Regions from separate parts of the Georgenia wutianyii genome, predicted to be linked through region 1. Evidence: riboswitches for the same ligand, from Rfam matches in the RefSeq annotation. Region 1 holds a riboswitch; each other region holds the start of a gene.
What was found. Region 1 has a riboswitch for S-adenosylmethionine ahead of FE251_RS09695 (hypothetical protein). Riboswitches for the same ligand answer to the same signal wherever they lie in the genome.
Positions count from the first base shown of each region.

Region 1 (7,928 bases):
GCAGCCCACGACGATCCCGTCGAAGATGCCCGGGTAGTTGTCGGCCGTCTGGTGGGCCTGGTAGCTGCCGCCCGAGCAGCCGAACCCGATGGTGAAGTCTTCGCGCCCGTAGACCTCGATGAACTTCTCCTTGGTCATCGCGGCCGTCTCCGAGGCGAGCAGGTCGCTGCAGTTCTGCCCGAAGACGTTGAGGCTCGAGGAGACGACGGCGTACCCCTGGCCGAGCATCCACGCGTCGGTCACCCCGCCGGTCGTCTCGCCCTGGCGGAACCAGCCGCCGGTGCAGCCGCCGCCGAGGGTGTAGATCGCCCGTCCGTTCCAGCCCTTGGGTCGGTGCGCGGGGGAGGGGTCCTTCTCGCGGAGCGGGTCGTGCAGCACCGTGTGCTGGTAGATCCCGCGGTTGGCGGTGCCGGTCTCCATCCGGACGATGAACGGGACGCGCTCGCCGTCCGACGTCGTCGTGCGGGCGAGGTCGGCGGGGTAGCGGCGCGCGTCCACCGGCCACGGCACGTACTCACCGCCCGTGGTCCGGTAGAAGTGGTCGACGCGGGTGGTCGTCGAGCAGTTCTCGTCGAGCGCCGCGCCGAGGTTGCCCCCGATCACCGGGAGCGTGAAGTCCTGCGTCTGGCAGATGAACGGCTGCTCGTGCGGGCCGGAGAACAGCGGGCCCTCGGCGGGGTGGTTGACCACCTCGACGCTCGCCTCCCGCCCGCGCGGTGCGGAGGCCGTGATCGTCTGCGCGCCGAGCTCGAGCCCGTCGACGACGCCGACGAGCGTGCGCCGGTCGCCGGACCACTCGAGGTCGACGTCGCGGCGCTCTCCGTCCACCGAGATCCGCACGTGCGGTGGCGCAACTCCCGGCGGCGCCGAGATCTCGATCAGCGCGTCACCGCCGCTGACGAACTCCGGCAGGCTGGAGACCACCTCGATCTCCAGCGCACGCAGCGGCGGACCGTCGCGGCCTTCCGGCGGGTCGGCGTGGGCTGCGGCCGGCAGACCGGCCAGGACGAGTGCGGCAAGGACCGCATGGGCTGACTTCATCGTTGAACCCCCCGGTTTCATGTGCTTCCCTCATCGGAACCCAGCCTTCGCCCGCGGCGGCCGTCCTGGCCGCCGGGGCGGGCTGAGACCCGGATGCTATCGGCCGGGGCCGACACGGCGAGCCGGGGGAGCCGCGTCAGGTCGCGATGACCCCGTGGCCGGTGCCGAGGTGCGTGACGATGACGCCGGGCGCGGAGCGTGCCGGGACGGACGGGACCGGGCCCGCGCCGTCGTGCACGAGCATGTTGACGACGACGCGCCCGACGGCGAGGGCGTGCCACCGCTCGTTGACCATGACGGTGGTGCCGGGCGGGCACATGACCGACAGGTCGTGGTGGTGCCACACGGCGCACGACCCCTCGCCGCCGGGGTGGTCGACGACGGCGACGTTGCCCTCGTCGACCGAACGGACGACGCCGTCGCGCCACCCCTCCGGCGCGCTCTGGACCTTCCCGGTGTGGATGTGGTGCATGAGGTGCCCGGGGCTGTAGCTGCGGCAGCAGGCGCCGACGGTGCACGGGGCAGGGGTGGTCAAGGTGTCTCCTCGTCTCGCTCTTCCCACGCCGGTCGGCGCGGGCGGGTCTTCCTCCGGGGGCACCGTGCGCGGGGCGCGGTTGCCGGACCAGCACGCCGGAGGGCGTGGCGCTGGTCCTCGTGACCTGGGCAGGACGGTAGCGGCAGGCACCGACATCGCCCGGCGCCGGCTCCGAGTGGCGGACCTCCGAGTGATGCGCCAAGGTCTGCACTACTCCCGTAGACGACTGCGGGCCCACCTGCTCTGACACCGAAGGAATATCCCCCCATGCGCCGCAAGCACGTCGTGTTCCTCTCCACCCTCGCCCTTGCCACGATCGGCCTCACCGGCTGCGGCGACGACTCGGCCGACGGTGAGGCCACCGAGCCCACGACGGCGGCCGAGGAGACGACGACGCCGGAGCAGCCGACGACCCCGGAGCCGGAGGAGACGACCCCGGCCGAGGAGGACACCGCCGAGAGCGAGACCGACAGTGCCGCGGGCGCCGACCTCGGCGCGAGCGACCCCGGCCCGGCCGCCGAGGGCGCGGTCATCCCCGCCGAGGCCCTGGCCACGCCCCCGCAGGCCATCGGTCCCTACACGCTCGACGAGTCCACCGGCCCCGCCCGCATGTACAACGACGAGAGCTTCACCGTGATGATCGCCGTCGACAGCAACGTGCTCAGCTCGCCGTACGAGTCGCTGGTGGAGTACATCGAGACCGACAACACGGCCGCCGGCACCGGGAGCTGTGGCACCAACGAGTCGGGTAGCTCGATCACCTGCTACCAGCGCACGGCCGACGGCGTCATCACCGTCACCGCGACCCCCGAGCAGATCAGCCTCGAGGACATGGTGGTGTTCGTGAACCACTACGCCGACCAGGCCGGCGCGGCCTGACACGGGAGCGCTCCTACCCGGCGCGGCTGCGTCTCCCGGGTAGGAGCGCCCCGGAGACCACCGCGCCGAGGACCAGCAGCCCCGCGCACCACCACATCGCCCGCGCGTAGCCCGCGCCGAAGGGGTCGGCCGCGAGCTCGCCGTCGAGCCCGACGAGCGCCGGGAGTGCGGCCACCGCGAGCAGCCCCGCGGCGCGGGCGACGGCGTTGTTGACGCCGCTGGCCAGTCCCACGTGCTCGGCGGGCGCGGCGGCGAGGACGGTGGCCGTCAGCGGCGTGACGAGCAGGGTGATGCCCGCGCCGAAGACGAGGACGCCGGGCAGGACGTCGGTGAGGTACGCGGCGTCGTCGGGGATTCCGGCGAGCAGCGCGACACCGACGGCGGCCAGGGCAGGGCCGAGCGTCATGAGCGGCCTGGCGCCGGTGCGCGTGAGGAGGGTGCCGACGCGCGGGGAGAAGACGAGCAGGAGCAGTGTGAACGGGATCGTCGCGGCCCCGGCGGCGAGCGGGCCGTACCCGGCGACCACCTGGAGCTGGAGGACGAGGAAGAACGTCACGGCGGTGAGCGCCGCGTAGATGAGGAAGGTCGCGACGTTGACCACCGAGAACGTCCGGTCGGCGAACATCCCCAGCGGCACCATCGGGTGTGCGGAGCGGGCCTCGACGACGACGAAGACGACGGCGGCCACCGCGCCCACCACGGCCGCGGGCCACGCGCCCTGGGTGAGCGCCACGGTGATCCCACCGAGCGCGAGGACGCCCAGTGCCGCGCCGGGCACGTCGAAGCGTCCCTGCCCGGCCGCCGGCACCGACTCCGGCACCCGCAGCACCGCGATCGCGATGACGACGGCCGCCACCGGCACGTTGACGAAGAAGACCCAGCGCCACGAGAGCGTCTCCACCAGCCAGCCGCCGAGCAGCGGCCCGACGGCGCCGGCCACGCCCGACCACGCCGACCAGTAGCCGATGGCGCGGGCCCGGTCCTCCTCGGCGATGAGGGACTGGATGAGGGCGAGGCTGCCCGGCGTCAGCAGCGCCGCCCCGACGCCCTGCAGCCCGCGCGCCGCGACGAGCTGCTCGACCCCCTGCGCCAGCCCGCACACGACCGACGCGAGCCCGAACCACGCGATCCCGACGACGAACACCCGACGCCGCCCCAGCCGGTCCCCGAGGGAGCCGCCGACGAGGATGAGCGAGGCGAGGGCGAACATGTAGGCGTTGACCACCCACTGCAGGTCGGTGAGCGTGGCGTCGAGGTCGAGCGCGATGGGACGCAGCGCGACGTTGACGACGCTGCCGTCGAGGAAGGCGATCGCCGACGCGAGCGTCGCGGCGAGCACCACCCAGCGGCCCCGCGCCGAGCGGAGCGGCAGGCTCTCCATCGCCCCATGGTCCCCCCGCGCTGGAGCAGGAGCGCGGACAAATGAGTTTCGCCGAAGAATGAGAGGCGGAAGAACTTGACGCACCTGGGTGGTCGCGGGACAGTGGCACCTGGTCCCGGCCAGGCCGGGAGGCGTGCGAGCGGCGTCGGAGCCGCCTGACGGGGAGGTCAGCATGAAGGTCCACAGGTCACCGGTCCGGGCTGCGGCGGTGCTCGCAGCGGTGGGTCTCGCGCTCGCCGCCTGCTCCGGTGGAAGCGACGACGGCGGGTCGACCGGCGACGGCGGGGGCGAGACCCTCGTCGTCGGCGTCACCTCCGACCCGGACACCCTCTTCCCGTGGAAGGCCACCCAGTTCCAGGCCATCGACGTCCTCACCAACCTCTACGGCACGCTCACCGAGCTCGACGCCGACCTCGAGGTGGTCCCCGGCCTCGCCGAGGAGTGGGAGGTCTCCGAGGACGGCCTCACCATGACGTTCACGCTCCGTGAGGGCGTGACCTTCCACGACGGCTCGGAGCTCGACTCCGCCGACGTCGTCCACTCCCTTGAGTCGGTCATGGCCGAGGAGACCGCCGCCGTCGCCGCCGCGACCCTCGGCTCCGTCGAGTCCGTCGAGGCGCCCGACGCCCGCACGGTCGTCCTCACCCTGTCCGCGCCGGACTCCTCGGTCCTCGCCGGCCTGGCGAGCGTCAACCTCGCGATCCTCTCCTCGGAGGACACCGAGGAGACGCTCACCACCGCCGCCAACGGCACCGGGCCCTTCGAGCTCGGCGAGCGCGTCCCGAACCAGTCACTCACCGTGACGTCGTTCGCCGACTACTGGGGCGGCGCGCCCGAGATCGACGCCGTCGAGTTCCGCGTCATCCCCGACGAGACGTCGATCGTCTCGGCGCTGCAGTCCGGCAACGTCCACCTCGCCGTCTTCGACGACCCGCTCGTCGCCCAGAGCGCCGAGAGCGGCAGCGTCGAGATCACCGAGACGCCGCAGCTCGCCTACCACGCGCTCCAGCTCAACGCCCGGCAGGCGCCGCTCGACGACGTCAACGTGCGCCTGGCGATCCAGTGCGCGATCGACCGGCAGGAGGTCCTCGACACCGCCGCGCAGGGCGCCGGCGAGGTCGTCGGACCGATCACGTCCCCGGCCTACCTCTCCGACCCGGACGCCCGCCCCTGCCCCGAGCGGGACTACGACCAGGCTCGCGCGTACCTCGCCGAGGCCGGCTACCCCGACGGCCTCGAGCTCGACGTCATCGTCTCCCAGGGCGAGTACGCCACCTCGGTCAACGAGGCGCAGAACATCCAGGCCCAGCTCGCCGAGGCCGGCATCACCGTCAACCTCGAGGTCCTCGAGATCGGCGCCTACGTCGACCGGTGGGTGGCCGCGGACTTCACCGCCGCCGTCGCCCTCAACGGCGGGCGGCCCGACCCCGAGGGCATGTACGGGCGCTACTTCCCCTCGACGGGCAACCTCAACCAGGTGGCCGGGTACAGCTCCGACACCCTCGACGAGCTCTTCGCCCGGGGCCGGCAGACCGCCGACCCGGAGGAGCGCCGCGCGATCTACGACGAGGTGTCCCGCGAGCTCGAGGACAACGCCGCGTGGGTCTGGCTCTTCAGCTCCTACGGCTTCACCGCCACCCAGTCCGGCGTCGAGGGCTTCGTCCCGATGGCGAACGGGTCGCTGCAGAGCCTGCGCGAGACCACCCTCGGCTGACCGCCGGCATGCGCGTCGTCGTCCGTCACCCCGTCCTGCGCCGGGTCCTCGAGGCCCTGGGCACGCTGCTCGGCGTCGCCGTCCTCGTCTTCATCATGATGCGGGCGCTGCCGGGGGACCAGATCACCGCCTCCCTCGGCACCGAGGCCGCGGCGCTCACCCCCGCGCAGCGGGAGGCGCTGGAGGCGTACTACGGGCTCGACCAGCCGCTCGTCGTCCAGTTCTTCACCTGGCTCGGCAACGTCCTCACCGGGAACCTCGGCGTGTCGACCCGGACGGGCCAGTCGGTGCTGGAGATGACGGCGGCGGCGCTGCCGGTGACGATCGAGCTCGCGGTCATCTCCACGATCCTCGGGATCGCGATCGGGGTCCCGCTGGCGATCTGGTCCGCCTCCAAGCCGAACTCGGTGCGTGACGCGAGCGGCCAGCTCGTCGGCCTCGCCGGCCTGTCGATCCCCGCCTTCCTCCTCGCCTCCGTGCTGCTCGCGACGTCGGCCCGGTTCCTCGGCTACAACCCCAACGCCGAGCGCTTCGCCACCCTCGCGAGCGACCCGTGGCTCAACCTGCAGCAGATGCTCATGCCCGCGCTCGTGCTCGGCTTCGGGCTCGCCGCGCCGATCATGCGCACCGCCCGCTCGGCGATCCTCGAGGTCCAGACCCAGGACTTCGTCCGCACTGCCCGCGGCAAGGGCGTGCGACCGCGCGTAGTCCAGCTGCGCCATGTGCTGCGCAACGCGACCGTCCCCATCCTCACGATGACCGGCATCCAGTTCGGCTACCTGCTCGGCGGGGCGGTCGTCGTCGAGCAGGTCTTCTCCGTGCCGGGCATCGGGCGCCAGGTCCTCACCGGCATGCACCAGCAGGAGTTCGCCCTGGTGCAGAGCACGGTGCTGGTCATCGCGCTGTCCTTCGTGCTCGTCAACCTCCTCACCGACATGCTCTACCGCGTCGTCGACCCCCGGGTGAGGCAGACATGACCGCCGAGATCACCGCCGACGTCCCCGTCCGCAGCCGCCGCCTCGGCGCCGCGGTGCGGCGCGTTCTCGCCAGCCGCAACGGGCTGGTCGGCGCGTTCCTCACCGTGCTCGTCGTCGGCGTCGCGCTCGCCGCCACCCTCGGCATGCTCGGCGACCCCGTCGCGCAGGACCCGGCCGTGCGGATGCAGGGGCCGTCCGCCGCGCACTGGTTCGGCACCGACCAGTTCGGCCGTGACGTCTTCGCCCGCGCCGCCGCCGGGGCCGCGAACTCGCTGCGCATCGCCGTCGTCGCCGTCGCGCTCGCCACCCTCGTGGGGACGACGGCGGGACTGGTAGCCGGCTACTTCGGCGGGTGGTCGGGCCGGGCGATCCTCGGGATGACGAACGTGCTCTTCGCCTTCCCGCCGCTGCTCCTCGCGCTCGCGCTCGCCGCCGCGGTCTCCCGCAGCTGGCTCACCATCGCCGTCGCGATCGCCATCGTCTACACCCCGATCTTCGTGCGCGTCACCCGCGGGCCGGTGCTCTCGCTGCGCGAGGCGGAGTTCGTCAAGGCGGGCACCGTGCTCGGCTTCCCGACGTGGCGGATCCTGCTGCGGCACGTGCTGCCGAGCATCACCGCGATCGTCATCGTCCAGGTGACGCTCTCGCTGTCCTGGGCCGTGCTCACCGAGGCCTCGCTCAGCTTCCTCGGGCTCGGCACCCCGCCGCCGACGCCGTCGCTCGGGTCGATGGTCCTCGAGGCCCGCTCCCTGGTGACGACGGCGTGGTGGACGATGGCCGCGCCGGGCGCCGTCATCGTGCTCCTCGTCGTCGGCCTCAACCTCCTCGGCGACGGCCTGCGCGACGCCCTCGACCCCAAGGAAGGGAACCGATGAGAGTCCTCGGCATGATCTCCGGCACCTCCCACGACGGCATCGACACCGCCGTCGTCGAGCTCGACGTCGACGACGACGGGACGGCGCTCGTCGGCACCGTCCGCCACACGGGGAGCGTGCCGTACGAGCCCGGGCTGCGGGCCCGGCTGCTCGCCGCGCTGCCCCCCGCCGGGACGACGCTCGCGGAGGTGTGCGAGCTCGACACGCTCATCGGGCAGGCCTTCGCCGCCGCAGCTTCGCAGGCGATCGCGGCGGCCGGGCCGGTGGACCTCATCTGCTCCCACGGGCAGACCGTCTACCACTGGGTGGAGGGCGGGCGGGCGCTCGGGACGCTGCAGCTCGGGCAGCCGGCGTGGATCGCCGAGGCCACCGGCGTGCCCGTCGTGGCGGACGTGCGGGCGCGGGACGTCGCGGCCGGCGGCCACGGCGCGCCGCTCGTGTCGTACCTCGACGCGCTCGTCGTCGCCGGTGGTCCCGGGACCACGGCGCTGCTCAACCTCGGCGGGATCGCGAACATAACCGTCGT
Region 1 covers NZ_CP040899.1:2,185,299-2,193,226, reverse strand. Annotated here, with positions in the region: gene FE251_RS09700 (DUF6351 family protein) at 1-1,041, opposite strand, end outside; gene FE251_RS09695 (hypothetical protein) at 1,178-1,576, opposite strand; SAM riboswitch class IV at 1,588-1,701, opposite strand; gene FE251_RS09690 (hypothetical protein) at 1,844-2,455, shown strand; gene FE251_RS09685 (MFS transporter) at 2,469-3,836, opposite strand; gene FE251_RS09680 (ABC transporter substrate-binding protein) at 4,009-5,550, shown strand; gene FE251_RS09675 (ABC transporter permease) at 5,559-6,527, shown strand; gene FE251_RS09670 (ABC transporter permease) at 6,524-7,402, shown strand; gene FE251_RS09665 (anhydro-N-acetylmuramic acid kinase) at 7,399-7,928, shown strand, end outside.

Region 2 (7,928 bases), 970 kb from region 1:
AACTCCCTGGCCGACGCCTTCGAGGCGACGCGCTGACCACGCCGCGGTGGGGCCGGCGCGCGCCGGCCCCACCACGCACGCAGAGCGGATGAGCATGACCACCACTGACGCCGGGCCCCGCGCCCGGTCCGCCGGCCGGCTGCTGGACTGGCGGCTCCTCGTCGGGGCCGCCGTCGTCGGCCTGCTCCTCCTCGCCTCCCTCTTCACCGGCGTCTACGACGTCACGGGTGCGCCGGACGGGACGCAGATGTTCGCCATCACCCGTGTCCCGCGGACGATCGCCCTCGTCCTCGCCGGCGCGGCGATGGCCATGTCCGGGCTCGTCATGCAGCTGCTCACGCAGAACCGGTTCGTCGAGCCGACGACGACCGGCACGACCGAGTGGGCGGGCCTCGGCCTCCTCGCCGTCACCCTCCTCGTCCCCGGCGCGAGCATCGCCGCGCGCATGGGCGGGGCCATCGTCGCGGCGTTCATCGGCACGGTGCTCTTCTTCCTCGTCCTGCGCCGGGTGTCGCTGCGCTCCTCGCTCATCGTGCCGATCGTCGGGATCATGCTCGGCGCCGTCGTCGGCTCGGTGTCGACGTTCGTCGCGCTGCAGACCGACATGCTGCAGAACCTCGGCGTGTGGTTCGCCGGGAGCTTCACCTCGGTGCTGCGCGGGCAGTACGAGCCGCTGTGGATCGTCGCGGTGGTGGTGGTCGTCGTCTTCGTCGTCGCGGACCGGTTCACCGTCGCTGGGCTCGGCAAGGAGATCGCGACCAACGTCGGCCTCGACTACAACAAGGTCATCCTCCTCGGCACCGGCCTCATCGCCGTCGCCACCGGCGTCGTGACCGTCGTCGTCGGGAACCTGCCCTTCCTCGGCCTCATCGTCCCCAACATCGTCTCGCTCATCCGGGGGGACGACCTGCGCAGCAACCTGCCGTGGGTCTGCCTGCTCGGCATCGGCATCGTCGCGGCCTGCGACCTCGTCGGACGGACCATCATCATGCCCTTCGAAGTTCCGGTGTCCCTCATCCTCGGCGTCGTCGGCGCAGCCGTCTTCGTCGTCCTCGTCCTGCGGCAGCGACGCCGTGGTTAGCCTCATGCCCGCTCGGACCACCGCACCCGTCCCGGTCCCGGCCGTCCCCGCTCGGCGCCGCAGCTCGGGCCCGCTGCCGACCGCCCGCTCCCGGCGCCGGTACTGGCTCGTCGTCGCCGGGCTCGCCGGCCTCGCCCTCACCCTCGCCGTCGGCCTCGTCTGGTGGGACAACCCGATGCCCGCCGGCTCGGACGGCTTCTGGCGCATCGCCCAGCTACGGATGAAGAACGTCCTCGTCATGGCGATCGTCGCCTTCAGCCAGGCGATCGCCACGGTGAGCTTCCAGACGGTGACGAACAACCGGATCATCACGCCCTCGATCATGGGCTTCGAGTCCCTGTACATGGCGGTGCAGACGGCGGCGGTGTACTTCCTCGGCGCCGCGGGCGTCGTCGCCCTCACCGGCGTGCCCCAGTTCCTCCTCCAGGTCGGGCTCATGGTCGGCCTCGCGGTCGCCCTCTACAGCTGGCTGCTGTCGGGCAAGCACGCCAACCTCCACGTGATGCTCCTCATCGGCATCATCATCGGCGGCGGCCTCGGGTCGGTCTCGACCTTCATGCAGCGCCTGCTCACCCCGAGCGAGTTCGACGTGCTCACCGCCCGGCTCTTCGGCTCGGTCTCCAACGCCGACGCCGCCTACCTGCCGATCGCGGTCCCCGTCGTCCTCACCGCCGGGACCCTGCTGTGGCTGCGCGCCAGGCGGCTCAACGTCCTCGCCCTCGGACGCGACGCGACGACGGGCCTGGGCCTGAGCCACCGCGCCGAGCTGGTCAAGGTGCTCGTCCTCGTCGCCGTCCTCATGGCCGTGTCCACCGCGCTCGTCGGGCCGATGACGTTCTTCGGGTTCCTCGTCGCGACTCTCGCCTACCAGTTCGCCGACACCCACGACCACCGCCACGTCTTCCCCGTCGCCGTCCTCATCGGCTTCGTCGTCCTCGCCGGCGCGTACTTCGTCATGAACCACGTCTTCTACGCCCAGGGCGTCGTCTCGATCATCATCGAGCTCGTGGGCGGTGTCGTCTTCCTCGTCGTCATCCTGCGAAAGGGCCGCCTGTGATCACCCTGTCCGACGTCCGCAAGGACTACAGCAGCGAGGTCGTCATCGGGCCGGTCGACCTCACCATCCCCACCGGTGGCATCACCGCCCTCATCGGCCCCAACGGCGCCGGGAAGTCGACGCTGCTCACGATGATCGGCCGCCTCCTCGGGCTGGACGCCGGGACCATCGAGATCGCCGGCTACGACATCACGAGCACCGCCTCCAAGGACCTCGCCAAGATCGTGTCGGTGCTGCGCCAGGAGAACCACTTCGTCACCCGGCTCACCGTGCGCCAGCTCGTCGCCTTCGGCCGCTTCCCCTACTCCAAGGGCCGCCTCACCGCCGCCGACGAGGAGCTCGTCAGCCAGGCGATCGACTTCCTCGAGCTCGGCGACCTCGAGGACCGCTACCTCGACCAGCTCTCCGGTGGGCAGCGCCAGCGCGCCTACGTCGCCATGGTGCTGTGCCAGGACACCGAGTTCGTCCTCCTCGACGAGCCGCTCAACAACCTCGACATGCGCCACTCGGTCCAGATGATGCAGCACCTGCGCCGCGCCGCTGCCGAGCTGGGACGCACGATCGTCGTCGTCCTCCACGACATCAACTTCGCCAGCCACTACGCCGACCACATCTGCGCCGTCAAGGACGGGAAGATCGCGGAGTTCGGGACGTGCGAGTCGATCATGGACGACGACGTCCTCACCCGGGTCTTCGACACCCCGGTCCGGGTCATCCCCGGCCCGAACGGCCCGCTCGCCGTCTACTACTGAGGGCTCGCCGCGCGGAAGTCGGCTGTTGGAAGTCGGCTCTCGCGCGCAAGTCGGCTGTCGCGAGGTCATCACGGTGCCCGGCGGCGAGCTGGGCCGCGGCCGCGACTGCCTCTGAGCGCCACCGCGCGTGAGACCGCCGGGCGCGGGCGCGGTGTCACCCGCGCTCGGCCGTCTCACCCGCGGTCGGCCCCGGGGCGTGAGGCCGGAGGCGTCAGGCGCGGCGGCGCGGCGGTGGGCGGGGAGGACAGGGTGGGGACCCGTCGAGCCGCGTCTTGGGGGGTGAGACGGGGTGGTTGACACGCGGAACGTGGCGCGACTAGCGTCTGCGCCAGGTTCAGAGCACCAGTGCGCGCCTCGAGCGCGCTAAGCCCCGGCTTGCTGGTCGGCAACCCGCCACGTGCGGTGGGTGCCCCGGGTGATGACCTGGCCCCGCGACGAGCGCGGGGCAACGCGGCGCACCGACAGGTGCCGAGCACGAAGGAAGTACGGCGATGACCACGCACCAGAGCCCCCGGCCGATCACCAGCCGAAGCGGCGCCTCGATGTGCATGTGGGCTCGCCCCTGTATGTCCGCCTGAGACATACCCGCGATGCCTCGGCCCCGAGCCGGCGCATCACCCCTGGGCCAGCCCCGGCCGCCGGCGAGTGACACGCCGCGCGCCGGACCCGGCGGCCCAGCCCACTTCCTTCGGGCGCGTCACACGCGCCGCGAGCCGAAACGGTGACCCGTCATGTCCACTGCCTTCCTCCCCACCCGCACCACCGAGACCACCTCGACCACGGCGACCATCGCCCTCGACCTCTCCGGCCTCGGCGCCCCCGCCCACGACCGCGGCGCGGCCGCCGGGCTGCCCGCCGAGCAGGCCAACCTCGTGCGCCTCGCCTCCTACGCCCGTGCCGCGCACAAGGGCGGGGTCTCCTTCGTCACGCTCGGTGAGGACTTCCGCCTCCGGGCCGACGCCTCGCCGCGCGCCAACGCCTGGCTCGACCCCGTGATCGCCGCCCGCCGCATCAGCCCCAGCGCCGGCGGCACCGGGCTCGTCCCCAGCGTGCAGCTGGGCCGGGCGGACGCCGCCGTCGCCGCCGAGCTCGCCCAGTTCAACCGCAAGAGCGGCTCCTGGGCCGGCCTGCAGGTCTCCCGTGGGCGGGACGAGCGCGTCAGCGCGCTGCCGCAGCTCGGTGACCTGCTCGAGGACCTCATCCGCACCGCCGAGGCCCGCTCGAGCCAGCGGCCGACCGTCGTCCTGCCGCTGGAGCAGGAGGCCGAGCTGCCGGCCGTGGCCGAGCTCGCCGACGTCGTCCGGCTGCGCGAGGCGGACCTCGGGTGGGCGCGCGAGCTGCGTTTCGCCGTGCGCTCCGCGGCACGGGCCGCAGGGCGCCCGCCCGTCCGCGTCCTCGTCGACCTGCGCACCGTCATCGCAGCCGACTACGAGTCCGCCCGGGCGCGGGCCGACCTCCTCAGCGACATCGCCGGGGGCACCGGCTCCTGGGAGGGCGCGCTCGAGGCCGTCGGTACCGTCGGCGACGTCGTCACGACGATCGAGAAGTGGCTCGAGGCCGGCGCGGCGGACGGGTTCGTCGTCCTGCCCGGCTCGATCCCCGCGGACGTCACCCGCCTCATCCGGGGGATCATCCCGGCGCTGCAGGCCCGGGGCCTCGTCGCGACGTCCGGCGCCGAGGTCGGGCGCGTCCGGGACTGAGACGGCCGCGGGGTCTCGGGCGGCGCGGACCCCGCCTCACCCCTCGTGGCAGGATGGGGGCGCGGGCCCGTCCCGCCCGCGCCCGAGCCTGCGTGAGGAGTGCGATGGTCACCGAGGAGCCCCCGACCGGGAGCGTCGTCGTCGGTACCGACGGGTCGGCGAACGCCGAGCTCGCCGTCGACTGGGCGGCCCGCGAGGCCGCACGCCGCTCCGCCGGCCTCCACATCGTCTACGCCTTCCCGTGGGTGACCCACGCGCACGCCTGGGACTTCGCGCCTCCGCCCGAGGTGACCGAGACCGGTGAGCGCATCGTGTCGGCCGTCGTGGAGCGGGTGCTCGAGTCCCACCCCGGGCTCGAGGTCACCCGCGATGTGCTCGTCGAGTCCCCGGCGGAGGCGCTCGTCGAGGCGTCACGACGCGCGGTGGTCGTCGTCGTCGGCTCCGGCGGGCTGGGGGAGTCCGACGACGCGCTCATGGGGTCCGTCGCCCAGAAGGTCGCGGCCCACGCCGCCTGCGCCGTCGTCGTCGTGCGCGACGTGCCGCCCGGCGGGGACACGGCGCCCGTCGTCGTGGGCATGGACCCGGAGGAGGGGGCACCCGAGGCGATGGAGTACGCCTTCGAGGAGGCGGCCCGGCGCGGGACCGACCTCGTCGTCGTCCAGGCGAGCCAGGACGACCACGCCCTCCTCGAGGACATCCCCGTCCTCGGCGACCACTACCGCGAGGTGGCGCGACTGCACGCCGAGCACACCGCCGAGCGGCTCCAGACCTGGCGACGGCGCTTCCCCCACGTTCCCGCGGAGCTGCGCCTGGTCCACGAGCGACCGGTACGCGCCCTCGTCCACGCGGCGGCCGAGGCGAGCATCGTCGTCGTCGGCAGCCGGGGACGCGGTGGGCTCGCCGGCCTCCTCCTCGGCTCGGTGAGCCGGGGCGTGGCGAACCGGGCCCCGGTCGTCGCGGTCGTCCGCACCCGCCACGACGCCCACTGACCGTGGTCGCCGTCCTCACCGACTCCACCGCCTCCCTGCCCGGGAGCACCGCGGACGCGCTGGGGATCCGGGTCGTGCCGCTGCGCGTGCAGGTCGAGGGTGCCGACCGTCCCGACGACGCCGCGAGCCGGGAGGTGCTGGCCGCCCACCTGCGCGCCGGCGGGACGGCGACCACCTCCCAGCCCAGCCGCGCCGACCTCGCCGCGGCCATGGACGCCGCCCTCGACGACGGTGCGGGGGCGGTCGTCTGCCTCCACCTGTCCGCCGAGCTGTCCGGGACCGTCGACGCCGCCAGGGCGGCGGCGCAGGAGGTCACCGCCCGGCGCGGAGCGCCCGTGCACGTCGTCGACACCCGCACCGTGGCCGGGGGCACGGGGCTCGCCGCGGTCGCCGCCGCCGAGCGGGCCGCCGCCGGCGCCGACGCCGCACGCGTCCTCGCCGCCGCCCGCGAGGTCGCGGCCCGGTCCCACGTCCTGTTCATGGTGCCCGACCTCCACCACCTCGCCCGGGGCGGGCGGATCGGCCCCGCGCGCACCTACCTCGGCTCGGCGCTCGGGGTGCACCCGATCCTCACCCTGCGCGGCGGGCGCCTGGCAGTGGCCGAGACGGTGCGCGGCGGGGCACGCACCCGGCGTCGCCTCGTCGAGCTCGCCGTGCGGGCGGCGGGCGGACCCCGCGCGGCCACCCCGCGCGGCGACGGCGGCCCCGTCCGGGTGGCCGTCCACCACTTCGCCGCCGCCGAGGCCGCGGACGAGCTCGCCGGGGCGCTCGAGGAGCGCCTGGCGGAGACCGGGGCCGAGGTCGCGGGCGTGCTGCGCAGCGAGGTGACCGCCGTCGTCGGGGCGCACACCGGGCCGGGCGTGCTCGGCGTCGCGCTGGCCCCTGGGTAGCCGGGGCGACCGGCCGCAGGCGGCGCGGCTGCTCCCCAGCGCGACGTCGCGGCCACCTCCTCCCCGCTCGTCTCGAGGCGGGACCCGGGGGTGAGCAGGCCCTCCTACCGTCGGCCCATGCGTGCGACGCGGCGGGCCGGACCCGACTCCGCGGCCCGGCTCAGGGCCCTCACCCGCCGGGCCTACACGGCCACGGCCGGCCATCTCGACCTCGAGGAGGCCGGGCGCGAGTTCGACCGGATCGTCCACCCGCCGGCCGACGCCGGCGCCCACCGCGGGCCCCCGCGCCGCCGGTGGGCCGTCTCGGGCCGGGCGGTCCTCGTCGTCCTCCTCACGGTGGCGGTGCTCACCGGGGTCGTCCTCGCGCGGTCGGTCGTCCTCGGGCCGAGCGACGCCGTCCCGGTGCCGCAGCTGACGGCGACGGCCCCGGCCGGCGACCCGACACCACCGGTCGCGACACCACCCACCACCGGTCCACCCGACGCCGCGCCGGCCGCGGCGCCGACCGAGGGTGCCCCGGCGACGCCCGCGCCCGTCGTCGTCCACGTCGCGGGGGCGGTCGTCGAGGCCGGGCTGCGCACCCTGCCCGCGGGCGCACGGGTGGGGGACGCCGTCACCGCCGCGGGGGGCGCGCTGCCCGACGCCGAGCTCGCGGCCGTCAACCTCGCCCGCCCGCTCCTCGACGGGGAGCAGGTCTACGTCCCGCGGGTCGGCGAGGCGCCGCCCGGGGCGCCCGACGCGACCGGCGGTCCACCCGGGCCGGCCGGCACCGCGGAGGGGGTGGCCCCGGCCGAGGCGGTGGTGGACCTCAACACGGCCGACCTCGCCGCGCTCGACACGCTGCCCGGCGTCGGCCCGGCGATCGCCCAGCGGATCCTCGACTGGCGGGGCGCCAACGGGTCCTTCCACTCGGTCGACGAGCTCCTCGAGGTCCCGGGCATCGGCCCGGCCACCCTCGAGCGGCTGCGCCCCAAGGTCCGGGTGTGACGCTCGACCTGCGGCTCCTGCCCGCCGCGCTCGCCGCCTGGGCGGCGGCCTTCACCGGCGTCCTCCTCCCGCCCCTCGTCTCGGCCGGGGCCGCGGCCGTGCTCCTCGCGGGCGCGGCGCGTGCGGCATGGTCGCTGCGGGGCGGCCGAGGGAAGGGAGGCGCCCGCGCCGGGAGGGCGCCGTCGCGCGGACGCGCGGGCCGAGGACTGCCGGCCCGCGGACGGCACCGCGACCGTGCCGGTCCCACGCCGCAGGCGACCGCCGCCCTCGCGCTCGCCGTCGGTGCCCTCGTCCTCCTCTCGGGCGCGGCGCAGGTCCACGCCCGGGCGGGAGAGCTGCTCGACCGGCTGCTCGACGCCGGGGCGGTCGTCACCGTGCGCGGGCAGGTCACCGGGGACCCCGACGTCCTGCCGGTCACGCCCGAGCGCGGCGGCGGGGAGCGGGTGCGGGTACCCGTGCGCGCCGACCTCGT
Region 2 covers NZ_CP040899.1:1,218,572-1,226,499, forward strand. Annotated here, with positions in the region: gene FE251_RS05445 (siderophore ABC transporter substrate-binding protein) at 1-36, shown strand, start outside; gene FE251_RS05450 (ABC transporter permease) at 95-1,081, shown strand; gene FE251_RS05455 (iron chelate uptake ABC transporter family permease subunit) at 1,086-2,138, shown strand; gene FE251_RS05460 (iron ABC transporter ATP-binding protein) at 2,135-2,890, shown strand; SAM riboswitch class IV at 3,222-3,347, shown strand; gene FE251_RS05465 (LLM class oxidoreductase) at 3,622-4,590, shown strand; gene FE251_RS05470 (universal stress protein) at 4,695-5,579, shown strand; gene FE251_RS05475 (DegV family protein) at 5,582-6,469, shown strand; gene FE251_RS05480 (ComEA family DNA-binding protein) at 6,587-7,456, shown strand; gene FE251_RS05485 (ComEC/Rec2 family competence protein) at 7,453-7,928, shown strand, end outside.
Region 2: another riboswitch for S-adenosylmethionine. It lies ahead of FE251_RS05465 (LLM class oxidoreductase); the one in region 1 lies ahead of FE251_RS09695 (hypothetical protein).

Region 3 (4,734 bases), 1.7 Mb from region 1:
GAACTGCCGACACCCGCTTTAGGAGAGCGGTGCTCTATCCCCTGAGCTACGAGGGCGGGGCACGGGCTAGCCTACCCGCGCCCGGGCGCGGGCACGTCATGCGGGCACCACCCCGGGCTGCGGACGCCCGCGCCCACTACAGTCCCGGCCATGGCCTCGCGCGTGCTCGACGTCCCGCCCGACCGCGCGTTCCGGCTCGTCGCCACGCTCGGCCGGCACGACCGGTGGATCCCGCTCACCCACGTCGCGGCGCCCCCGGGCCCGGCCCGGACCGGCGACGTCGTCCTCGCGCGCACCGCGGGGGTGTTCGTCGACCGGATGCAGGTCGCGCGCGCCGACCCACCCCACGAGCTCGTCCTGCGCAAGCTCGGGCCCGTGCTCCTGGGGACCTCGACGATCACCGTGTCCCCCGCCGCGGGCGGCCGGTCACGCGTGACGTGGACCTACGACGCCCACCTGCGTGGCCCCGTGCCCGCCCCCGGCGTGCTCAACCCCGTGCTCGAGGCGATGGCGGCCGTGGCGATGTGGCGGATGGCCCGCTGGGTGCGGCGCACCCGGCCGGCCGGCTGACCCGCCTCAGGCCGCCGGCCGGCGCACGGCGCGCACCGCGGCGAGCGCCTGGTCGAGGTCGGCGCGCAGGTCGGCGACCTCCTCCAGCCCCACCGACAGCCGCACGGTCGCGTCGCTGATCCCCACCCGGGCACGCCCGTCGGGACCGAGCCGCCGGTGCGTCGTCGTCGCCGGGTGGGTGACCAGCGACTTCGTGTCCCCGAGGTTGTTGGAGATGAGCACGAGTCGCAGGGCGTCGAGGAACGCGAACGCCTCGGCCCGGCCCGCCGGACGGCCGTCGACGACGAGGTCGAACGTCACCACCGTGCCGCCGCCGCTCATCTGGGCGCGGGCGAGCGCCGCCTGCGGGTGGGAGTCGAGGAAGGGGTAGTGGACGCGGCCGATGCCGGGCCGGGTCTCCAGCCACCGGGCGAGCTCGAGGGCCGCGGCGCTCTGCGCGCGCACCCGCAGCGGCAGCGTCTCCAGGCCCTTGAGCAGCACCCACGCGTTGAACGGGCTGAGCGTGGGCCCGGTGTTGCGCAGCACGAGCCGCAGCGGCCCGTGGACGAACTCGCGGCTGCCGAGCACCGCGCCCCCCATCGTCCGACCCTGCCCGTCGATGTGCTTGGTCGCCGAGTAGACGACGACGTCGGCGCCCTGGGGCAGCACCCGCTGGAGCACCGGGGTGGCCAGGACGTTGTCGACGACGACCGTCGCTCCCGCGGCGTGGGCGAGCGCGCTCACCGCGGCGACGTCGACGACGTCCTGCATCGGATTGGACGGTGTCTCGAAGAAGACGACGTCGGCCGGCGTGGCCAGGGCCCGCCGCCAGTCGGCGAGGTCGTGGGCGTCGACGTAGTCGGTGACCACGCCCCAGCGGGCGAGGAGGTCCTCGAAGACCGTCACGGTCGAGCCGAACAGGGCGCGGCCGGCGACGATGCGCGACCCGCTGCGCACGAGGGCGGCGAGGGTGGAGAAGACCGCGGACATGCCCGAGGCGGTCGCCAGGCACGCCTCGGCCCCCTCCAGTGCGCGCAGCCGCTCCTCGAACGTCGAGACCGTCGGGTTCTCGTAGCGCGCGTAGGTGAACCGGTCGAGGGTGCCTTCGAAGGCCGCCTCGGCGTCCGCGGCGCCGTCGTAGACGAAGCCCTGGGTGAGGAACAGCGCCTCCGAGGTCTCCTGGAAGCCGGTGCGCGCGTGCCCGGCGTGGACGGCGCGCGTCGCCGGTCCCCAGGCCGGGTCGGGGTCCGGGTAGCCGCCGGGGCCGGGACAGGCGGGGCGGGCGGGGTCGGTGGCCATGGCTCCTCCATCGTTCCTGGCGGGAGCACCCGTGGACCGGGTTGCTGCAGCGTCGTCGAGCCAGGTCTCTCGGCTGCTCTGGATGGGTCGACCCGATGCTAGCCAGAGGGCCGGGGCGGGCGCGGGCGGCCACCTGGCCGGTCCCACCAGGTGGACCGAGAAGGGCGACAGCCCGGCCTCCGTGGGACGGGGTGGCGCGCGGCATGGGCAGTTCTCCCCATGGTCAGGGCCGCACCCCCGAGGCGAGGATGACCGCGGGGGCACCGGCGCCCCGTGCGGCCCGGTGAGAAAGGTGGTCGCCATGTCTGCACAGACCGTCCAGCGCGCTCGGCGCCAGGCGCACAGCAAGGTTGCGCGCTTCCGGCTCGACGTCGCGGAGTGGACCGTGCTGCGCTCCGCGCTGCTCTCCCACGCCCCCGGCGCCGGCACGCCGGCCGGGTTCGAGCCCGAGTCCTTCGGCCTGGACCCCGACACCCCGCTCACCGACGAGCAGCGGGCGCGCGCCTGGGCAGGCCTCCAGCTGCGCGGCCTGGCCAGCCACGTCCCGGCGGAGGACACCGTCACCGCCCTCACCCCGCCGTGCGTCCTCGGCATGCTCCAGCTCCTGGAGTCCGAGGTGCGGGTCGACGTCGCCTCCTGGGCCGGTGACGTCGTCGTCAACCAGGCCGTCGCGTGGAGCGCCGGCCGCACGGCAGCCCTGTCCCGCCGCCGCCGGCAGGCGGGGGTCACCGGCGGTGAGGCGGTGCTCGAGCAGGAGCCCGTCGTCGAGGTCTCGCTCTCCGCGGCCGGTGGCCTGCTCAACGAGGTCGTGCGGGCGCTGCCCGGCCCGACCGCCTCCTTCGGCCCCGAGCACCGCTCGCCCGTGCGCGTGGGCTGGCCCCAGTCGGCCGCGATCGCCCGGGCGATGCGTTCCGGGCGGCAGGACGTCGCCGCCCACCTCGCGGGCCTGCCGACCTCCGCCCTGTCGGTCCTCGGCTCGCTGGCCGGCGACGTCACCGGCGGCGCCTCGGTGAGCGCGGTCCGGCTGCGCGGCGCCGAGGCGCTCGCCTTCCGCGGGGTGTGGCTGTGGACCGAGGCCGACGTCGTGGAGCTCGTCGACGCCAGCTCCCACGCGGTGACCCTGCGCCGCTCGGACCTCGGCCAGGTCCGCCAGGAGCTGCTCTCCGCCCTCACCGGTCTGCTCCACGCCGAGGAGGTCCTGTGACGGAGTCCCTCACGGTCGGTGGGGGCGCGACCGGGGTTCTCGCGCGCGTCGCCGACATGCGGGCCACCGCCGACGTCCTGGACACCAAGGGCGACGTCGCCCGCAGCCTCGCCACGCAGGTCGCCGAGGTCGCGGTGCACGACGCCGTGCTCGGGTCCCAGGTCCTCTCACCGGTCACCGGAGCGCGGGTCCTCGGGGAGGTCGCCCAGGCCCAGCTCCCGCCCGAGGGGCTCATCTGGGTCGCACTGGAGTACGAGGCCGCTGCCGTCTTCCTGCGCGGCGCCGCGACCGCCTACGAGGAGACCGACGCCGCACTCGCCCGGCTCGCCGAGCTGCGCGACACCGCCACCGGGGTCGTGCTCGTCAACGCCGGGCTGCTCGGCGCCGGCGGGATCGCCCTCACCTCCCTCCTTCTCGACGTGCTGCCCGACCCGATGGCCGACGCCCTCACGCCCGATGCCTTCGCGGCCTGGATCGACGAGGTGGGCGAGGACCCGGCGGGCGCCGTCCTCGCGGAGCTGTACGACCACCCGTGGGCCACGGACTCGATCATCTCCGGGTTGCCGTGGGTGCTGGGCACCCAGGTCCCGCTCGTCCTCGGTGCGCTGACGCCGTGGACGTTCACGTCCGTCCCGCTCACCTACGAGCAGGTGGTCGCCGCGGTCATCGCCGGCGGCGGCCTGCTGGGGCTGCTGGCCGACGGCACGCCCGTCGTCACCCCCGAGCCGCACGACCCCCGCTACCCCACGCCCGAGTCCTGGCAGGCGGCGCTGGACGCGACGGCCGCCGACAGCCTCTCGGCCCTCTTCGACAACATCTCCGGCCTGGGCGACGGCGCGACCTCCGAGGTGCGCGTCACCGCCGTGCCCGACGGCGCGGGCGGCCACACGTGGATCGTGGAGATCCCCGGCACCCAGGACTGGGCCGCGGAGTCCGGGTCCAACCCCTCGAACCTCGCGACGAACCTCCACCTCATGGCCGGCTCGCACGCCACGGCGATGGAGCAGGGCGTCCTCGAGGCGCTCGCCCAGGCCCGGGCCGAGCTCGCGGCGAGCACGGGTGTCCCGCTCTCCGAGCTCGCCGCCCAGCCGGTCACCCTCGCGGGACACAGCCAGGGCGGGATCGTCGCGGCCTCGCTCGCGGCCGACCCGGGCAACGGCCTCAACGTCACGACCGTCGTCACCGGCGGGTCCCCCGTGGCGAACATGGCCGTGCCCGACTCCGTCACCGTCATCAGCCTCGAGCACGCCCAGGACCCGGTCCACCACCTCGACGGCAACCCCAACCCGGCAGGCCCGAACTGGACGACCGTCGTGCGCGACGTCGACGGGCACAGCCACGTGACGGCGGGCGACCCGTTCTCCGCCCACCACGGCTCGCTCTACGCCGAGACCGGCGCGCTGGTCGACGAGCAGGCCGCCCACGACCCCGCCCTGCAGCTCGCGCTCGGCCCGCTGCAGGAGCAGTTCTCCCACGTGCGCGGCGGCGAGGCGCACGTGTTCCAGTTCGACATCGCGCAGGAGCACCGGTGAGGCGGGTGGCGGGCTGCGCCGTCGTCGCCCTCGTCCTGCTCGCGACCGCGTGCGGCGGCGGGGGCGGCGGGGCTGCGCCGTCGTCGTCCCCCACGCCCGACCTCGACGCCGAGACCGCGCGGATGAGCTCGGAGCTCACCGGCATCGAGG
Region 3 covers NZ_CP040899.1:394,478-399,211, reverse strand. Annotated here, with positions in the region: tRNA gene FE251_RS01875 (tRNA-Arg) at 1-56, opposite strand, end outside; gene FE251_RS01870 (SRPBCC family protein) at 151-570, shown strand; gene FE251_RS01865 (O-succinylhomoserine sulfhydrylase) at 577-1,848, opposite strand; SAM riboswitch class I at 1,853-1,937, opposite strand; gene FE251_RS01860 (hypothetical protein) at 2,150-3,052, shown strand; gene FE251_RS01855 (alpha/beta hydrolase family protein) at 3,049-4,584, shown strand; gene FE251_RS01850 (hypothetical protein) at 4,581-4,734, shown strand, end outside.
Region 3: another riboswitch for S-adenosylmethionine. It lies ahead of FE251_RS01865 (O-succinylhomoserine sulfhydrylase); the one in region 1 lies ahead of FE251_RS09695 (hypothetical protein).

Region 4 (7,928 bases), 1.3 Mb from region 1:
GGTGCTTGGCGTCGGCGGCCTGCTGGTGCTCGGCGGGCCGCTCGCGCACGTCCTGCACCGACAGGGCGGCGACGATGACCATGACCTCCGCGGCGCAGCCGTTCGTCTGCGCCTCGAGGAGCATCCGGCCCAGCCGCGGGTCGATCGGCAGCCGGGCGAGCTGACGGCCGACCGGGGTGAGCCGGGGACCGCCGGCGTCGTCCGGGTCGAGCGCACCGATCTCGACGAGGAGCTGGACGCCGTCGCGCACGGACCGCGTGTCGGGCTGGTCGACGAACGGGAAGCCCTCGACGTCGCCGAGCCCGAGCGCCGCCATCTGGAGGATGACCGCGGCGAGGGAGGTGCGCAGGATCTCGGGCTCGGTGTACTCCGGTCGCGAGTCGTAGTCGGCGCGGGAGTACAGCCGGATCGCGATGCCGTCGGCCACGCGGCCGCAGCGTCCGGCGCGCTGGTTCGCGCTCGCCTGGGAGACCGGCTCGATCGGCAGCCGCTGGACCTTCGTGCGGTTGGAGTAGCGCGAGATCCGGGCGGTGCCCGGGTCGACGACGTAGCGGATGCCGGGCACGGTCAGCGAGGTCTCGGCCACGTTCGTCGCGAGGACCACGCGGCGGAGCTGGTGCGGCTCGAACACCCGGTGCTGCTCGGCGGCGGAGAGCCGCGCGTACAGCGGGACGACCTCGACGACGCCGGGCCGTCCGGGCGCGGCCCGGCCGGCGTACCGCGGGCCGAGGTGCTCGGCGAGGGCGACCTCGGTGTCACGGATCTCCCGCTCGCCGGAGAGGAAGACGAGGATGTCGCCCGGGCCCTCGGTCATGAGCTCGTCGACCGCGCGGCAGATCGCCGTCGGCTGGTCGAGCTCCTCCTCGGGGGCGGGGGAGTCGTCCTCGGTGTCGGGGACGAGTGGCCGGTAGCGGACCTCGACCGGGTAGGTCCGCCCGGAGACCTCGACGACGGGCGCCGGGACGCGCTCGCCGTCCTCGCCGTCGCGGCCGAAGTGGGCGGCGAAGCGGGCGGAGTCGATGGTCGCGGAGGTGATGACGACCTTGAGGTCGGGACGCTGCGGGAGCAGCCGGGCGAGGTAGCCGAGGATGAAGTCGATGTTGAGGGACCGCTCGTGGGCCTCGTCGACGATGATCGTGTCGTAGCGACGCAGCAGCGGGTCGCGCTGGATCTCGGCGAGGAGGATGCCGTCGGTCATGAGCTTGACGAGCGTCGTCGGGCCGACCTCGTCGGTGAAGCGCACCTGGTAGCCGACGGCGCCGCCGAGCGGGACGCCGAGCTCCTCGGCGATGCGCTCGGCCACGGTGCGGGCGGCGATCCGGCGCGGCTGGGTGTGCCCGATGGTGCCCTCGACCCCGCGGCCGAGCTCGAGGCAGATCTTGGGCAGCTGGGTCGTCTTCCCCGAGCCGGTCTCACCGGCGACGATGACGACCTGGTGGTCGCGGATGGCCGCGGCGATCTCCTCGCGGCGTGCCGAGACCGGCAGCTGCTCCGGGTAGGTGATGTGCGGGACGGCGGCGCGTCGGGCGGCCAGCTGCTCGGGCGAGTAGCCGCGGTGCCCGGCCGGACGTCCCTTGCCCGAGCGGCCCGAGCGGCGGCCCGCGCCGGAGCGTCCGGGGTTCTCACCCGTGGTGCCCGAGCCGGCAGCCGGGGTTCCGGCGTCGGCGCCGGAGCGTCCGGCCGGGGTGTCGGAGCGTGCGGCGTCGGCACCGGAGCGCCCGGCCTCGGCACCGGAGCGTCCGCCGCGCCGGCGCCGTCCGCGGCGGCCGTCGCCGCTGTGGGTCTCACCCCGGTGGGTCTCGCCGCGTGGGGCACCGTCCGGCTGGGCCGGGGCGCCGGTCTCCGGTCGCTGGGGCGCGTTGTCTGCGTGCTCCGCGCCCGGCTCCGTGCTCACGGTCGACCATTCTCGCCGATCGGGCGGGCCCGGTCATCCGGGTTTCCTCCCGATGAACGGTCCCGTCCGGGCGAGGAGGAGTGCGGGAGTTGCGCGCGCCGGGTGAGGGGGGTGGGAGGACGGCGCCCCGGGAGTGCCTGCCGGGTGACAATGGCGCGGTGTTCAAGCTCCTCGGCTGGGTGGTGACCCTCGCCCTCGTCGCCGCCGCCGCGCTCACGCTCGACCCGGCGCGCCTCGGGCTGTCCACCCGGCTCCCGGTCACCCAGGCGATCGCCATGCGTCCCTACCTCGTGGCCGGTTTCGTGGTGCTCGGCGGTGTCCTGCTGCTCGGTGTCCTGCTCGCCGCGCTCCGCGGACGACGGCGGCCGCGGGGTGCCGTCCTCGCGCTCGCGTTCCTCGCGGTCGGGCTCGGGCACGGGCTCGTCCTGTGGGACCGGGGCCTGACGGACGACCCGCTCCCCGAGGCGCCCGCCGGTGCCGTCACCGTGTTCACCCTCAACACCCTCGGGGGCGGCGCGACGCCCCAGCAGGTGGCCGCGGCCGCGCTGGGGACGGGCGCGGACGTGCTCGCCCTGCCGGAGACCTCCGCGGCCAGCGCGCGACTCGTCGCCGAGGAGCTGACGGCGAGCACGGGGACGCCGTTCCAGGTGTTCGCCCGGCAGACCGGGAAGTGGGAGTCGAGCTCGACCGCGCTCCTCGTGAGCGCTGACCTCGGGGAGTACGCGGAGGCCGACCCGCCGGCGACGTCGCACGGCGCGGTGCGTGCCGAGCCGGTCGACGGCGAAGGCCCCACGTTCCTCGCCGTCCACCCCATCAGCCCGCACGCGCCCGGCCGGGCGATGGAGCGGTGGCGGGCCGACCTGCACGCCGTGACCGAGGCGTGCCGCAGCGAGTCCGACGTCATCGTCGCCGGGGACTTCAACGCGACGCTCGACCACGAGCCCATGCGGGACATCGGCACCTGCGTCGACGCGTCGACCGAGGGTGGTGTCGGCGGGCTCGCGACGTGGCCGGCGCACCTGCCCCGGCTCGTCGGCGCCCCCATCGACCACATCCTGCTCGACGGCGACCGGTACGTCGTCGACGCCGCCGCCGTGCTCGACGTCGGTGACAGCGACCACCGCGCCGTCGTCGCGCAGCTCTCCCCGAGGTAGCCGCACCCTCGCGCACAACTCCGCTCTCGCGAGCAACTCGGCTGTCGCGAGCAACTCGGCTGTCGTGAGCAACTCGGCTGTCGGCGGGGGAAGGGTTGAGGACCTCCTCACGAGAGCCGACTTCTGCGCGAGAGCCGACTTCTGCGCGAGAGCGGGTTTTTGCGCGAGAGCGGAGTTCTGTACGACGGGCGGCCCCGTCTCACCGCGCCCGCCCGAGCGGGCCGGTGGTCTCGCATCCCGGATGGTCTTTGCCCAGGTCGCGACGGCACCAGCACGATCGCACCACCATCCAGAGCGGTCGAGAGTCCTGGCTCGTCGACGCCGCAGCAACCCCCCGGTCCACGGGTGCGGGTGCTTCCGCCAGGTCCGATGGGAGAGTCTCCTTGAGCACCGCTAGCCTGCTGACCGTGCCGCGTGGCCGACCGACCGTGTCCTTCGAGCTCTACCCGCCGCGCACGCCGGCCGCTGCGGCCGCCGCGTGGGAGACCGTCGAGCGCCTGGCCGCAGCCGCGCCGGACTTCTTCTCCGTCACCTACGGTGCGTCCGGCTCTGCACGGGACGCCTCCCGGCAGCTCGTGCAGCGGATCCTCGCCGAGACCTCGGTGACCCCGATCGCCCACCTCACCTGCGTCGACAGCACCCGGGAGGAGCTCCGGCAGCTCGTGCGCGAGCTCGTCGACGACGGCGTGCGCGACTTCCTCGCGCTGCGTGGCGACCCGCCCGACGGGCGCCCCGCCACCCGCCCGGGCGGCCTGAGCCGGTCGAGCCAGCTCGTCGCGCTCATCCGCGACGTCGAGCGGGAGCGCCTGGGCGGCCGCGGGCTGAGCATCGCCGTCGCCGCCTACCCGGCGGGCACGTCCCACACCCGCGCCCAGGACGTCGCCGCGCTCCTGGAGAAGCAGGAGGCCGGCGCGGACTACGCGATCACCCAGGTGTTCTACGACCCGGCCGCCTACGCCGACCTCGTCGCCGAGGCGCGGGCCGCCGGGGTCCACCTGCCCGTCGTCGCCGGGATCATCCCGCTGACCGAGCCGCGCCGGCTCACCCGGCTCGCGGCCCTCACCGGGGTGCCCGTGCCGGACGACGTCCTGGACCTCCTCGCCGCGGCCCCCGACGACGAGGAGCGCCACCGCGTCGGCGTCGCCGCGACCGTGCGGCTCGCCGAGGGCGTCATCGCCGCTGGCGCACCTGGTCTGCACGTGTTCACCTTCAATCAGTACCGGCCCGCGCTCGACGTCGTCGAGCGACTTCGCCGACCACTCGCCCACACCCGACCGATCACGAGGACGACCCGATGACCGACCGCACCGCGCCCCAGCTGCCCGCCGCCACGATCCTCGGGTACCCGAGGATCGGGCCGCTCCGCGAGCTCAAGCGCGTCGTCGAGGCCTTCTGGGCGGGGCACAGCGAGCTCGACGACCTCGAGGCGCAGGCCGCCGAGCAGCGCCGCTCCCAGCGGACCCGGCTCGTCGACCTCGGCCTGGCGCCGGACGACGCGTCCATCCCGAGCGACTTCTCCTACTACGACCAGGTGCTCGACGCCGCCGTCACGCTCGGTGCGGTCCCGCCGCGCTTCGCCCACCTCCTCGACGAGGACGGCGCCCTCGACCTGCCCGGCTACTTCACCCTGGCCCGGGGCGAGGGCGACGTCGCGCCGCTGGAGATGACGAAGTGGTTCGACACGAACTACCACTACCTCGTGCCGGAGATCGGCCCGCGCACCGAGTTCCGCCTCGCCGACGACCGCGTCCTGCGGCTCTTCCTCGAGGGCGCCACGGAGGGCGTGACCACGCGCCCCGTCGTCGTCGGGCCGGTGACGTTCCTCCTGCTGAGCAAGGCGGTGGGGGAGCAGCACGGTGAGGGCGCCGCTCCCGCGACCGCGCCGCCCGCGGGCTTCACCCCCCTCGACCGGCTCGAGGACCTCCTGCCCGTCTACGTCGAGCTGCTGCGCTCGCTCGGCAGGGCCGGGGCGCCGTGGGTGCAGCTCGACGAGCCCGCGCTCGCCGTGGACTGGGACGTCCCGCGCGAGCGGGTGCTCGCCGCCGCCGAGCGCGCCTACGCCGTGCTCGCCACCGAGACGACCCGCCCCGAGCGGCCCGCGCTGTTCGTCCCGGTCCCCTACGGCTCCGCGGAGGACGCCCTGCCGGTGCTCGCCCGGGCCGGCGTCGAGGCCGTCGGCCTCGACCTCGTCCGGGGCGCCGCGCCCTCGCCCGAGGTGCTCGCGCAGCTCGGGGACGCTGTCGTCGTCGCCGGGGCGGTCGACGGGCGCAACGTCTGGCGCACCGACCTCGACGCCGCGCTCGCCCGTCTCCAGGAGCTCGAGGCGGGGCTGCCCGACGGCGCGGCGCGCGACGGACGGCTGTGCGTCACGACGTCGACCTCCCTGCAGCACGTCCCCTACGACGTCGGGGCGGAGCGCGCGCTGGACCCCCAGCTGCGCAGCTGGCTCGCCTTCGCCGACCAGAAGGTCGAGGAGGTGCTCGCCCTGGCGACCGCCCTCACCGGCGGCCCCGGCGCCGCGAGCGAGGCGTTCCGCACGGCCGCCGACCGCCGCCGCTCCCGCTTCGAGCACCCCGGTGTGCGTCGGGAGGACGTCCGCCGGCGCGTGGCCGCGATCGGTGAGGAGGACGTGACCCGGGCGGACTTCGCCGAGCGGGCCGCCGCGCAGGCCGAGGTGCTCGACCTCCCGCCGCTGCCGACGACGACGATCGGCTCCTTCCCCCAGACCTCCGAGATCCGCAGCGCCCGCGCCCGTCACCGCGCCGGCGACCTCTCGGAGGAGGAGTACACCGCGGCGATGCGCGCGGAGATCGAGCGGGTGGTGCGGCTGCAGGAGGAGCTCGGCCTGGACGTGCTCGTCCACGGCGAGCCCGAGCGCAACGACATGGTCCAGTACTTCGCCGAGCAGCTCGAGGGGTTCGCGGCCACCGAGCACGGGTGGGTGCAGTCCTACGGGACGCGGTGCACCCGGCCCTCCATCCTCTGGGGCGACGTCGCGCGTCCCGCGCCCATCACCGTCGAGTGGACCCGGTACGCCGCCTCGCTCACCGACAAGCCGGTCAAGGGCATGCTCACCGGACCGGTGACGATCCTCGCCTGGTCCTTCGTCCGCGACGACCAGCCGCCGGCGGACACCGCCGCCCAGGTGGCGCTCGCGCTGCGGGAGGAGGTGGCCGACCTCGAGGCCGCCGGCATCGGCATCATCCAGGTCGACGAGCCCGCCCTGCGCGAGCTGCTGCCCCTGCGCGCGGAGCACCGGCCCGCCTACCTCGACTGGTCGGTGCGCGCGTTCCGCATCGCCACCGCCGTCGCCGGCCTCCGCACCCAGGTCCACACCCACCTGTGCTACTCGGAGTTCGGGGACGTCATCGACGCGATCGACGCGCTCGACGCCGACGTCACGAGCATCGAGGCCGCCCGCTCCCGGATGGAGGTGCTGCCCGAGCTGCACGCCGCGGGGTTCGCCCGCGGCGTCGGGCCGGGTGTCTACGACATCCACTCCCCGCGGGTGCCGAGCGAGGACGAGGTCGCCGAGCTCGTCGGGCTCGCGGCCGAGTCGGTCCACCCGCGGCTGCTGTGGGTCAACCCCGACTGCGGCCTCAAGACGCGGCGTTACGAGGAGGTCGAGCCCGCGCTGCGCCGCCTCGTCGCGGCGGCGGGGCGCGTGCGGGCGCGGCTCTAGGCCGGCGCCCCTTCCAGGCGCTCGGTGGTGATCTGGAACCCGGCGCGCACGAGCCGGTCGGCAAGCACCGGGCCGAGGGCCGTGGCGGGGGTGAGCACGCCGCCGCCGTCGGGCAGCCGGCTCTCGTCGGTGGCCAGAGCGAGGGCCGACTCCCCGAGCATGACGGCGGTCGCCGCGTACCCCGGGTCGCCCTGGGCGGCGAAGACAGTGCGGTAGCGGGCGCCGGTGGTCGTGCGGGCAAGGGTCTCGACGCGGAAGTGGCCCGACAGGCGCGTCTCCTCGTCGGGTCCCTCACCGGGAGCGGGCAGCAGCCGGTCGGCCAGCCAGCGGGTGGGCGGCAGGGTCATCGCGGCGGCCGCCGCCCCCGTGCCCAGGGCGAGGGCGCGCGCCCGCCGCTCCCCGCGCGGGCCGGGCCCGAGGTCGATGACCTCGCGGTAGCGCAGGTCGCGCCCGTAGGCCCAGCCGGCCAGCGCGTTGCTGCGGTGGACCACCCGGGTGTTGAACGCCGCCATCGGGAAGGGCGCCACCCAGGTCCCGGTGAGCAGGTCGCGGAAGGCCCGCGCGGGCACGTGCTGGTCGACGGCGGGCGGGGCGACGCCGTCGGGCAGCAGCGCGTAGGGGTCGGCGAGGACGCGCCCGGCCTCCGGGTCCCGGGCGGCGTCCGCCTGCACCCGCATCGAGTCGATCGTCCCCCCGCTCACACCGCCCGCGATCTCGCGCACGGCGAGCGTGACCTCGCGCAGCCCGCCCGCGGCGTCGGCCCGGGCGTGGAGCGCGGTGAGGAGGACGGACAGGTCCGAGGGCACCGAGTCGAACCCGCACGAGTGGACGATGCGCGCCCCGGTGCCGCGCGCGGTCTCGTGGAAGCGGTGGGCGCTCTCGCGCAGGAAGAGCACCTCCCCGGCGAGGTCGGCGTAGTGCGTGCCCGCCTCCGCGCACGCCCGCACGAGCGGCAGGCCGTGGCGCGTGTAGGGCCCGACGGTCGTCGCGACGACGCGCGTGGAGGCGGCGAGGTCCGCCAGCGCGGCGTCGTCCTCGGCGTCGGCGGTGAGGACCTGCCAGTCGGCCGCGTGCTCACCCAGCCCGGCACGCACCGCCTCGAGCCGCTCGCGGGAGCGCCCGGCGAGGGCGACTCGCCGGCCGGGGGCGTGCCGCGCGAGGTACTCGGCGACGAGACGGCCGACGAAGCCGCTCGCGC
Region 4 covers NZ_CP040899.1:71,709-79,636, forward strand. Annotated here, with positions in the region: gene hrpA (ATP-dependent RNA helicase HrpA) at 1-1,894, opposite strand, end outside; gene FE251_RS00340 (endonuclease/exonuclease/phosphatase family protein) at 2,053-3,048, shown strand; SAM riboswitch class I at 3,331-3,424, shown strand; gene FE251_RS00345 (methylenetetrahydrofolate reductase) at 3,432-4,346, shown strand; gene metE (5-methyltetrahydropteroyltriglutamate--homocysteine S-methyltransferase) at 4,343-6,730, shown strand; gene FE251_RS00355 (saccharopine dehydrogenase family protein) at 6,727-7,928, opposite strand, start outside.
Region 4: another riboswitch for S-adenosylmethionine. It lies ahead of FE251_RS00345 (methylenetetrahydrofolate reductase); the one in region 1 lies ahead of FE251_RS09695 (hypothetical protein).